Regions from separate parts of the Vibrio limimangrovi genome, predicted to be linked through region 1. Evidence: predicted binding sites of a transcription regulator. Region 1 holds the regulator's gene; each other region holds the start of a gene.
What was found. Region 1 encodes PurR, which represses purine synthesis genes. Its sites were predicted from a motif close to TNANGNAAACGTTTNCNTNA; they were not measured.

Region 1 (2,209 bases):
TTGCCATCGGTAACCCCGCTACCTTCCATTAATCAAATGGTTCAGGCCGGAAGCTTTGCGTCCCACCCTTTCGGATGGTTTGCCCTGTGCGTGACCTGTCGAGAATACTTTGTCTCTTGAATTAACATCACATTCTAGCGAATGAAGTGTGATGTTAGTTCAGGAAAATTAATCAAGATTATGTCTTGGTGTTCATATCTTGGGCAAAGGTTTTTCAACGAGAGGTATGGGTGTGAGAAAAGGACTACACGCAGCTAAAACAGCAACTTACCAAACATTTAACTTTTAGTCGTAGCGTTATTGAGTAAAAGGCTTATGTTGAGACAAAAAATAAGCGCTCCGGAGAGCGCTTGTTGCCAATTAATTGAGCTTTTTCACTGTATTACGAACGACCAGTTCTGGCTGCATTTCGAAAATGCGCTTCTCGTGCTCTTTGTCTTTAATGCGTTCAAGTAAAATTTCGAATGCATTTTTACCAACACGGCGTTTCGGTTGGTGAATGGTCGTAAGTGGCGGAGAAAAGTATTCTGCCAATTCGATATTGTCATAACCAACCACGGAAACATCGTCCGGGATCTTAATGCCATTTTGTTGTAAACGACTCATTAAGCCCAAAGCCATTGTGTCGTTGAAACAGAATACTGCGGTAGGACGCTTTTTCATTGCGGTAATTTTGTCAGCAACCAGAACCGCGGTATCACATTCAAAGTTACCTTCAAGAATCCAATCTTCGTTTACGGGTATATTCGCTTCTGCCATTGCTCGGCGGAAGCCCATAATGCGCTCTTGGCACGCGAGTTTTTCGAAGTGACCACTTAAGCAGGCAATATCAGTATGACCGTTGTCAATCAGATACTTAGTTGCGATGTAGCCGCCTTCTTCTGAGTTATCCATGATCTTGTCGGCTTGTGAGCTCTCAGGGCCCCAATCCATGACCACTTTTGGAATATCAGAATGACGGTCAAGCATCTCTTTTAGTTCTTCCGTCAGGTCTGAACACATCACTAAAATCCCATCCACACGCTTTTCAGCCAGCATTCGAATGTAATCGCGTTGCTTTTCGTAGATACCACCGGTATTACATAGGATCAGAGTGTAACCTTGACGATAACAGTAGCTTTCAACACCATCGATAACTTCTGAGAAGAATAGGTTAGTCGATTGAGTTACCAACATTCCGATGGTACGAGTTGAGTTACATTTCAAGCTACGAGCAACTGCGCTCGGTGCGTAATTGAGCTCATCAACTGCTTTCATTACTTTTTCTTGAGTTGCTTCTGCAACAAAACGCGTCTTGTTGATGACGTGCGAAACTGTAGTAGTAGAAACGCCGGCTAATCGAGCAACGTCTTTTATAGTGGCCATAAAGGTGTCCTGTATCGAGCTACTAATATACCTTGGAGTATAAAACCTTTTACTGAGTGCCTTTTGTAAACTTAGTGCCGCATAAACGTGTACGCTGAATCTGTTTCGCAGTGACAGCTCCGAAAACGGTAGAAGGTCTGTAGCAATACGGTTGATGAATATTATCGTCTTTCTCTGAGCGAAGAAGAGAACGTCAACCTAGTAAGAAAACACAAAAACCGCTTTATTTCAGCGGTTTACATAAAAATCATATTTAATCGTTTGCGTTCACATTTTAGCCCTATGTGGGTTGGCTGGCAATGACTTCAGCAGCAGATTTGTGTCTTTTATGTCACATTTTGATTGCTAAAAAAGCAAGCAATGGGACTCAATGAAGGGCAAACGAATAAAAATTGGGGAGCGCGAAAATAGGCTCCCAATCATTGGTGGCAATTATTCACCAAGAAGGTAAGCGCTGTCTAGTTTGCAAAATGCAACTAATAGTTGCGCGACGCTTGCGTAGAAACCGAAATCATCCATTTGCTGACATTTTGCTGCAAATTGTGGCAGCCAAGATAAGAGTTGACGTTCGATGAAATCATTCTGATTTGAGAAGGCTTGTTCCATATGTTTTTCTTGTTCGAGCTCATTGGAACGGATAATCATGCTGCCTAAAAAATCGAGTTCTACGGCTAAGTGATCGGCAGGTTCGTTAAGCTTATCGTCAATTGGTACGCCGAAATCAGCCATCAACTTCTCCATCTCTTGTGTTGATTTGTTATTCAGTAAACCTGTTTCGCAAATGTACAGGGAAGCATAAGGCGGAGCCCCATACTTTTCTGTTTTTAAGAACAGTTCACAAAAG
Region 2 (2,209 bases), on a different contig from region 1:
TTTAACTTCTATCTCTTATTTATGTCATAATGCTTTGCGAAAAATAGCACCTAAAAATTCAAACTATTCTAGGTGGGGAGAAATAATGTTCACTGTAGAAGGCACCTGCGACTGGTGTAAAAAAACGGCTCTTATCACACGTCATGACTATTTGGATGGAAAACATCATCACTCATGCCGTTCTTGTTATGACATGGCGAAAATCGATGTTCGCCTGTTCAATCAAGGTGAATTACAAATGCTTCAGCGAATGACTCAACGCACCCGTTGAGCAAAAGAAAAAGTTGAGTAAAAGAGCAAGTCAACGGAACTGATCCTATCAAAGCGCCTTTAACAAAGGCGCTTTTTTGTCGTATTTTTTCGCCTACTCCTACTTGCTATCAATACGATCTCGCGCGCCAGTCAATGCCAATCACCTGTATACGTTTCGAAAAAGCACTGTATAACCCCCCAACCCATGCTGTACTTACAGTATTACTCTCGGTGCATACCGTTTAAATACTGCGGTTCACCTCACATTTTGCACTCCGTACCATACATATCAAGACTCAAAATAAACCAATTAATATCAATAGGTTAATAAAAACTCCAACTCTAAATAGAACAGTTGTCGCCATAATTTATATAAAAACAAGTTGATCGGTCATCGAAAACAAACTACTGTATAAGCATACAGCATGTATAAAGGAACAGTAAGATGCAGATACACGGTCAAACTCAAACATATTCACGTTACAATGTACTCGCACAAGCTACTCAACCTATGGACGTTTCTGATCAGCTTCTGTCTAAGCTGGCTGTGCTTTCACAGCAGAAACAGTGGATCTTATTTACTTCCGAGTGTCCTCGTCCCAATTTTGACCAGCTCACTGCTTTCAATATTTGCTGTAAAAACGTCATTCAGATGAAGCCTTCTCAACAGCTTTCTGAAGTTCAAATTGTAATTAAAGCGATTCGTTCTGGTAACGCCAGTGCAGTCGTCGCCTCTAATGACATAGCGCCACTGAATCAATCCATGTTGCGTGACATTGGTCAGCGCTATCAATGTGAAGTCTTTTTCGTCGAAGGCAGAGTAAACCAGTATCACTAACAAGATCGACGTTACCCATCCTGCATCTCGCCTCCTTTAACTGGGGGCACTTTTTCACCTTCAGCTTAGATAATTCATAAATCAAGCAAACGTTTGCTTTTTCTCTGGCGAGTTAAAATAGTTCTGGTATGATGCCCACATTCGATTTATTCAGCTGTTAATTTTCGCTGAATATCTTCTCTTTATGACGTTTGATTCAGATAATAGGAATGTCGCAATGAGCCTTGCTAATCAAGTACTTGCCGTCAATGACGACCTGCCAATTCGCACTCACAAACCTGTTCACAGTGGTAAAGTTCGTTCAGTTTACTGGTTAACTGAAGAAGACAGCGCCCGCCTTATCAAAGAAAAAGGATACGACGTAGCTCCAGACGCACCTCTGGCGATCATGGTGATCAGCGATCGTATTTCTGCTTTTGATTGTATTTGGCATGGTGAAGGTGGTCTTAAAGGTGTGCCAGGTAAAGGCGCTGCATTAAACGCGATCTCTAACCATTGGTTTAAGCTTTTTAAAGACAACGGCTTGGCTGACAGCCACATTTTAGATATTCCTCACCCGTTTGTTTGGATCGTACAAAAAGCAAAACCAGTTAAAATCGAAGCAATTTGCCGTAAATACATCACAGGCTCAATGTGGCGTGCATATGCAAACGGTGAGCGCGAGTTCTGTGGAATTCAGCTGCCTGAAGGTCTTGAAAAAGACAAAGCGCTCCCAGAATTGTTGATGACACCTTCTACAAAAGGCATTTTGAAAGGGATTCCGGGCGTACCAGAAGCGGATGACGTTAACATCACTCGCCAAAATATCGTGGATAACTTTGAAGCATTTAACTTCTCTAGCGCAGAAGACATCGCACTGTATGAAAAGCTATTGAAAGAAGGCTTTAACGTTATCAGCAGTGCGCTAGAAGCGATTGACCAGATCTTCGTAGATACTAAATTCGAGTTCGGCTATGTCCAAGATGCTGCTGGTAATGAAAAACTGATTTACATGGATGAAGTGGGCACGCCAGATTCTTCTCGTATTTGGGATGCTAAAGAATACCAAGCAGGTAATATCGTCGAAAACTCGAAAGAAGGTTTCCGTCAGTTCCTGTTAAACCACTTCCCTGACCCAGA
Region 3 (2,209 bases), on a different contig from region 1:
TTCTTGGGTATATGTGCATGAGTTGATATAGTTATGAGACGAAATTTACACTCAGCAGCTGCGCAATCGAATACATGTGTGACATCACTCTAATTATGTAACAAGCACAATTATTGCATAATTAAACGTGATATAAATCACTGAACATTTCTCTCCTTTGCTTAGAATAATTGTCCATGCATTAACAAGGATTCAACATGAAAAGTCGCATTGAACAAGCGCTATCAAACGCTCCTGAAGCACTTTCAAACCAACTTGCTCCTATCGTCCTTGCCGACGATTTTGATGCCACTCTTTCAGTTCAGCAGTTCGAGCAGTTACTTTCCGCTACTGGCTTATCAGATAAAGAGCTACGTGTTGCTCTGCTTCCTTTTGCCGCAGCCTATTCTTACGCTCCGATTTCTGAATTCTATGTTGGCGCGATTGTTCGCGGTCTCTCAGGTCGCCTTTACTTTGGTGCAAACATGGAGTTCCTTGGTGTTCAGTTAGGACAAACCGTTCACGCAGAGCAATCTGCAATCAGCCATGCCTGGATGAAAGGCGAACGTGGTCTAAAAAACATTACAATTAACTTCAGCCCTTGCGGTCACTGCCGTCAGTTTATGAATGAGCTGTCTACCGCGAAAGAGTTAAAGGTACAGCTACCAGAGCGTGAAGAAAAATCGCTACACGAATACCTTCCTGAAGCGTTTGGCCCTGCAGATTTGGGGATCACATCTGGTTTAATGGCAGACGTGAAGCATCAGTTTGGATGTGATGATGACGATGTATTGATTCAAAAAGCCGTTGATGCAATGAACATGAGTCATGCCCCATACACGAACAACCTAAGCGGCTTAGCATTAGAGCTTGCTGACGGGCGTATTATTCAGGGTGCCTACGCAGAAAATGCCGCATTCAACCCAAGCCTTCCACCTCTGCAAGTGGCGCTGATTCAGGTACTTCTGGCTGGCGAAACGTTCGATAAAATTACAGCAGCGGCTTTGGTAGAAAATTCTGAAGGCAAGATTAGCCACTTAGCCGATACACAATCGACGTTAGAAGCGCTGAATCCGGATATTCCGCTCAGTTTCGTTAACGTGTAACACCGACAATAATGTCGATCGAAGCTCTACAAGATGTAGAGCTTTTTTATTGTGAAAAAGCCGGAAGCAAACGTTTGCTTTGCGAGAAAAATTCAGTATGATCCCCTGAAAATTTTGTCTCATCACTTTATTTTGTAAGGGAACAATATGTTCGGTACCGCAACTAGCGCGAATGCTACCCGTGTATTACTTTTAGGCTCAGGCGAACTTGGTAAAGAAGTAGCAATTGAATGCCAACGACTTGGTTTAGAAGTCATCGCTTGTGACCGTTACGCGAATGCACCAGCGATGCAAGTCGCTCACCGCAGCTACGTGCTTGATATGCTAGATGGCCAAGCTTTAGAAGAGATCATCAACAAAGAACAACCAGCTTACGTGGTACCGGAAATTGAAGCTATCGCGACAGACAAACTGGTTGAGCTTGAAGAGAAGGGCCTGAATGTAGTTCCAACTGCAAAGGCGACTAAACTCACCATGAACCGCGAAGGCATTCGCCGTTTAGCCGCAGAAGAGCTTGATCTTGCCACTTCTCCTTACAAATTTGCAGATAGCTATGACGATTTCAAAGCGGCAGTAGAATTCGTCGGTATCCCATGTGTCGTTAAACCAGTAATGAGTTCATCTGGTAAAGGCCAGAGCGTTATCAAAACAGAAGACGACATCGAAAAAGCGTGGAATTATGCACAGGAAGGCGGTCGTACTGGCGCAGGCCGTGTGATCGTGGAAGGCTTCATCGATTTCGACTACGAGATCACGCTACTGACAGTACGTGCGGTTGATGGCGTACATTTCTGTGCTCCAATCGGTCACCGCCAAGAAGATGGCGACTACCGTGAATCTTGGCAACCACAAGAAATGTCTGAGAACGCGATAAAAGCGGCTGAGTTCACTGCTGAGAAAGTGGTTAATGCTCTGGGTGGTTACGGCATTTTCGGTGTGGAGCTATTTGTGAAAGGCGATAAAGTTATCTTTAACGAAGTGTCTCCTCGCCCACACGATACCGGCATGGTAACCATGATTTCACAGGAAATGTCTGAGTTCGCGCTTCATGTCCGCGCGTTTACAGGTATGCCAATTAACAAAATCGTTCAATACGGACCTTCTGCATCAGCAGTCATACTGGG
Region 4 (2,209 bases), on a different contig from region 1:
ACAAGATCCTCTTTTTATGTAACATGCACTGAAAACTCAGTTGTTTGTTAAGATAATTTACAGATTTTTAACAATATCACGTACCAAACCAGGTCCGTGGTAAATGAAGCCAGTATAAACTTGAACCAGTTTCGCTCCTGCCATCATCTTCTCTTTTGCCGCGACATAAGAGTCAATACCACCAACACCAATAATCGGAAGTTTGTCTCCAAGCGTTTCGTGAAGTTTACGAACCACTTCTGTAGAACGAGATTGTACCGGACGGCCACTTAAGCCACCCGCCTCGTTTGCGTGTTTCATTCCTTCAACAACTGTTCGATCCAACGTCGTGTTCGTTGCGATCACACCATCAATGTTGTTCTTAATCAAAGACTCACAAATCTGAACGATCTCATCGTCGCTTAAGTCTGGCGCGATCTTAAGAGCTAACGGTACATACTTGCCGTGTTTCTTTTCCAACTCAGCCTGTTTCACTTTTAGTTCAGAAAGCAGCTCATCAAGTGCCTCACCGTACTGAAGAGAACGTAATCCTGGAGTGTTTGGAGAAGAGATATTTACCGCGATATAACCAGCGTATTCGTATACTTTTTCCATACAAATCAGATAGTCTTCTGCCCCTTTCTCTATCGGAGTGTCTTTGTTCTTACCGATATTGATGCCTAGGACGCAATCGAATTTCGCTTTTTTAACATTTTCAACCAGGTTATCAACGCCTAAGTTGTTAAAGCCCATGCGATTAATGATGCCCTCGGCTTCCACCAAACGGAATAAACGTGGCTTATCATTGCCAGGTTGAGGACGTGGAGTCACAGTACCTACTTCTACAAAACCAAAACCCATGGCGTCAAACGCTTCGATACATTCGCCGTTTTTGTCTAAACCAGCAGCGAGACCGACAGGGTTACGGAATGTTAGTCCCATGCACTCTACTGGACGATGTGGTAATTGTTGACGATAGAAAAGATCGAAAGGTGTGCCGTTAAAGCGTTGGAAGTTCTTGATTGCTAGATCATGTGCCTTTTCGGCATCAAGTTGGAAAAAGCCAGTTCTGGCTAAACGGTAAAGCATTGTGCCTCCGAAAGAAAAAAGCCCCGTGTAAACGGGACAATATTATTTACTGTTTTTAATCGTAATTCAATGAAAATGAATGGATTAAGTAAAATCATATTTTTCAAAATTAAATCCACATTAAAAACAAAGGGTTAAACATATATTTTGAATGCAAAATTCATAATTAATTTTGAAAAAGCAATCGATTTCAATAGATTTAAAGTTAAAAACAAAGTTACATTGTCACCTACAGCAGAACAAATCCGGCCAAATAAAAAAGCCCCATATTTCTACGGGGCCTGATTTAACTTTTTCTCTTCTAGTCGCTAGATGAACAGTTCAAGTTCAGAAGTACCAGTTCGCGAAGAGCAACTGAGAATTTTGCAAACTCATGGACCGTGCCCACCTTAAATTCGTTGAGAATACTTTCCCAACGTTGCAATGAAGGTTCATTGGTCTCTAACCAATTATCGAGCGCTGCCATGACATCGAACTCTTCTGCAGCACATGCACAGCTTAACACCTGAGCGGTTAACTGACGTTGTTGCCAATCCAAGTCTTCACGGAATGCCGCTCTTGCCAGCGCTTGCCAGTTGTTGTCGACCGCCTGGTTATTGATTTGCTTCAAGAACCAATGCAGAGATAGACGATCACCTAAGTTGAAGTACAACTTAGACGCTTGCTCAACTGTTTTGCCTGTTTCACTCGCTACTGCACAGATATCCAAAGCAGACTGAAGGCTGGATAGACGCGCAACTTTATTAGCAAGTGACACTTCAACTCCGTTTTCAATCCACGCCAATGCGACTTCGTTGTGCTCTTCAACTTCTGACTCAACAAGCATGCTATCCAGTGTTTCACTGATAACATTCACATCTTGTTTGTAAAGGTTGATCAACTCACCTACCGTATACTTACCACTGCGATTACGTAGTAGCCAACGTGCGATACGTCGTAGTGCACGACGAACATAGAACATGATTTCGTATTGCGCTTGTGCTGTCGCGATGTTGTCCAGTTCACGAGTCTGACTAAGGATCGATTCTAGTTCGAAAATTTCACGTGCTGCACTGTATGCATTCGCAATATCAACAACACTTGCACCTGTTTCTTCTTGTAGACGAGTGACAAAGTTGCAGCCCATCTCGTTAACCATCTG

Region 2: a site for PurR is predicted at 1,172-1,191, ahead of ACWYU8_RS11785 (phosphoribosylaminoimidazolesuccinocarboxamide synthase). Genes of this name have one in related genera too.
Region 3: a site for PurR is predicted at 1,148-1,167, ahead of purT (formate-dependent phosphoribosylglycinamide formyltransferase). Genes of this name have one in related genera too.
Region 4: a site for PurR is predicted at 1,245-1,264, ahead of pyrD (quinone-dependent dihydroorotate dehydrogenase). Genes of this name have one in related genera too.

Annotation. Positions count from the first base shown of each region.
Region 1 covers NZ_JBSUGF010000010.1:113,418-115,626, forward strand. Annotated here, with positions in the region: cyclic di-GMP riboswitch class I at 6-94, opposite strand; gene purR (HTH-type transcriptional repressor PurR) at 361-1,365, opposite strand; gene torD (molecular chaperone TorD) at 1,798-2,209, opposite strand, start outside.
Region 2 covers NZ_JBSUGF010000008.1:235,137-237,345, reverse strand. Annotated here, with positions in the region: gene ACWYU8_RS11795 (hypothetical protein) at 86-271, shown strand; gene ACWYU8_RS11790 (SulA-like leucine-rich domain-containing protein) at 698-1,090, shown strand; gene ACWYU8_RS11785 (phosphoribosylaminoimidazolesuccinocarboxamide synthase) at 1,308-2,209, shown strand, end outside.
Region 3 covers NZ_JBSUGF010000008.1:266,237-268,445, reverse strand. Annotated here, with positions in the region: gene cdd (cytidine deaminase) at 198-1,085, shown strand; gene purT (formate-dependent phosphoribosylglycinamide formyltransferase) at 1,233-2,209, shown strand, end outside.
Region 4 covers NZ_JBSUGF010000008.1:576,096-578,304, forward strand. Annotated here, with positions in the region: gene pyrD (quinone-dependent dihydroorotate dehydrogenase) at 58-1,068, opposite strand; gene ACWYU8_RS13430 (NAD-glutamate dehydrogenase) at 1,370-2,209, opposite strand, start outside.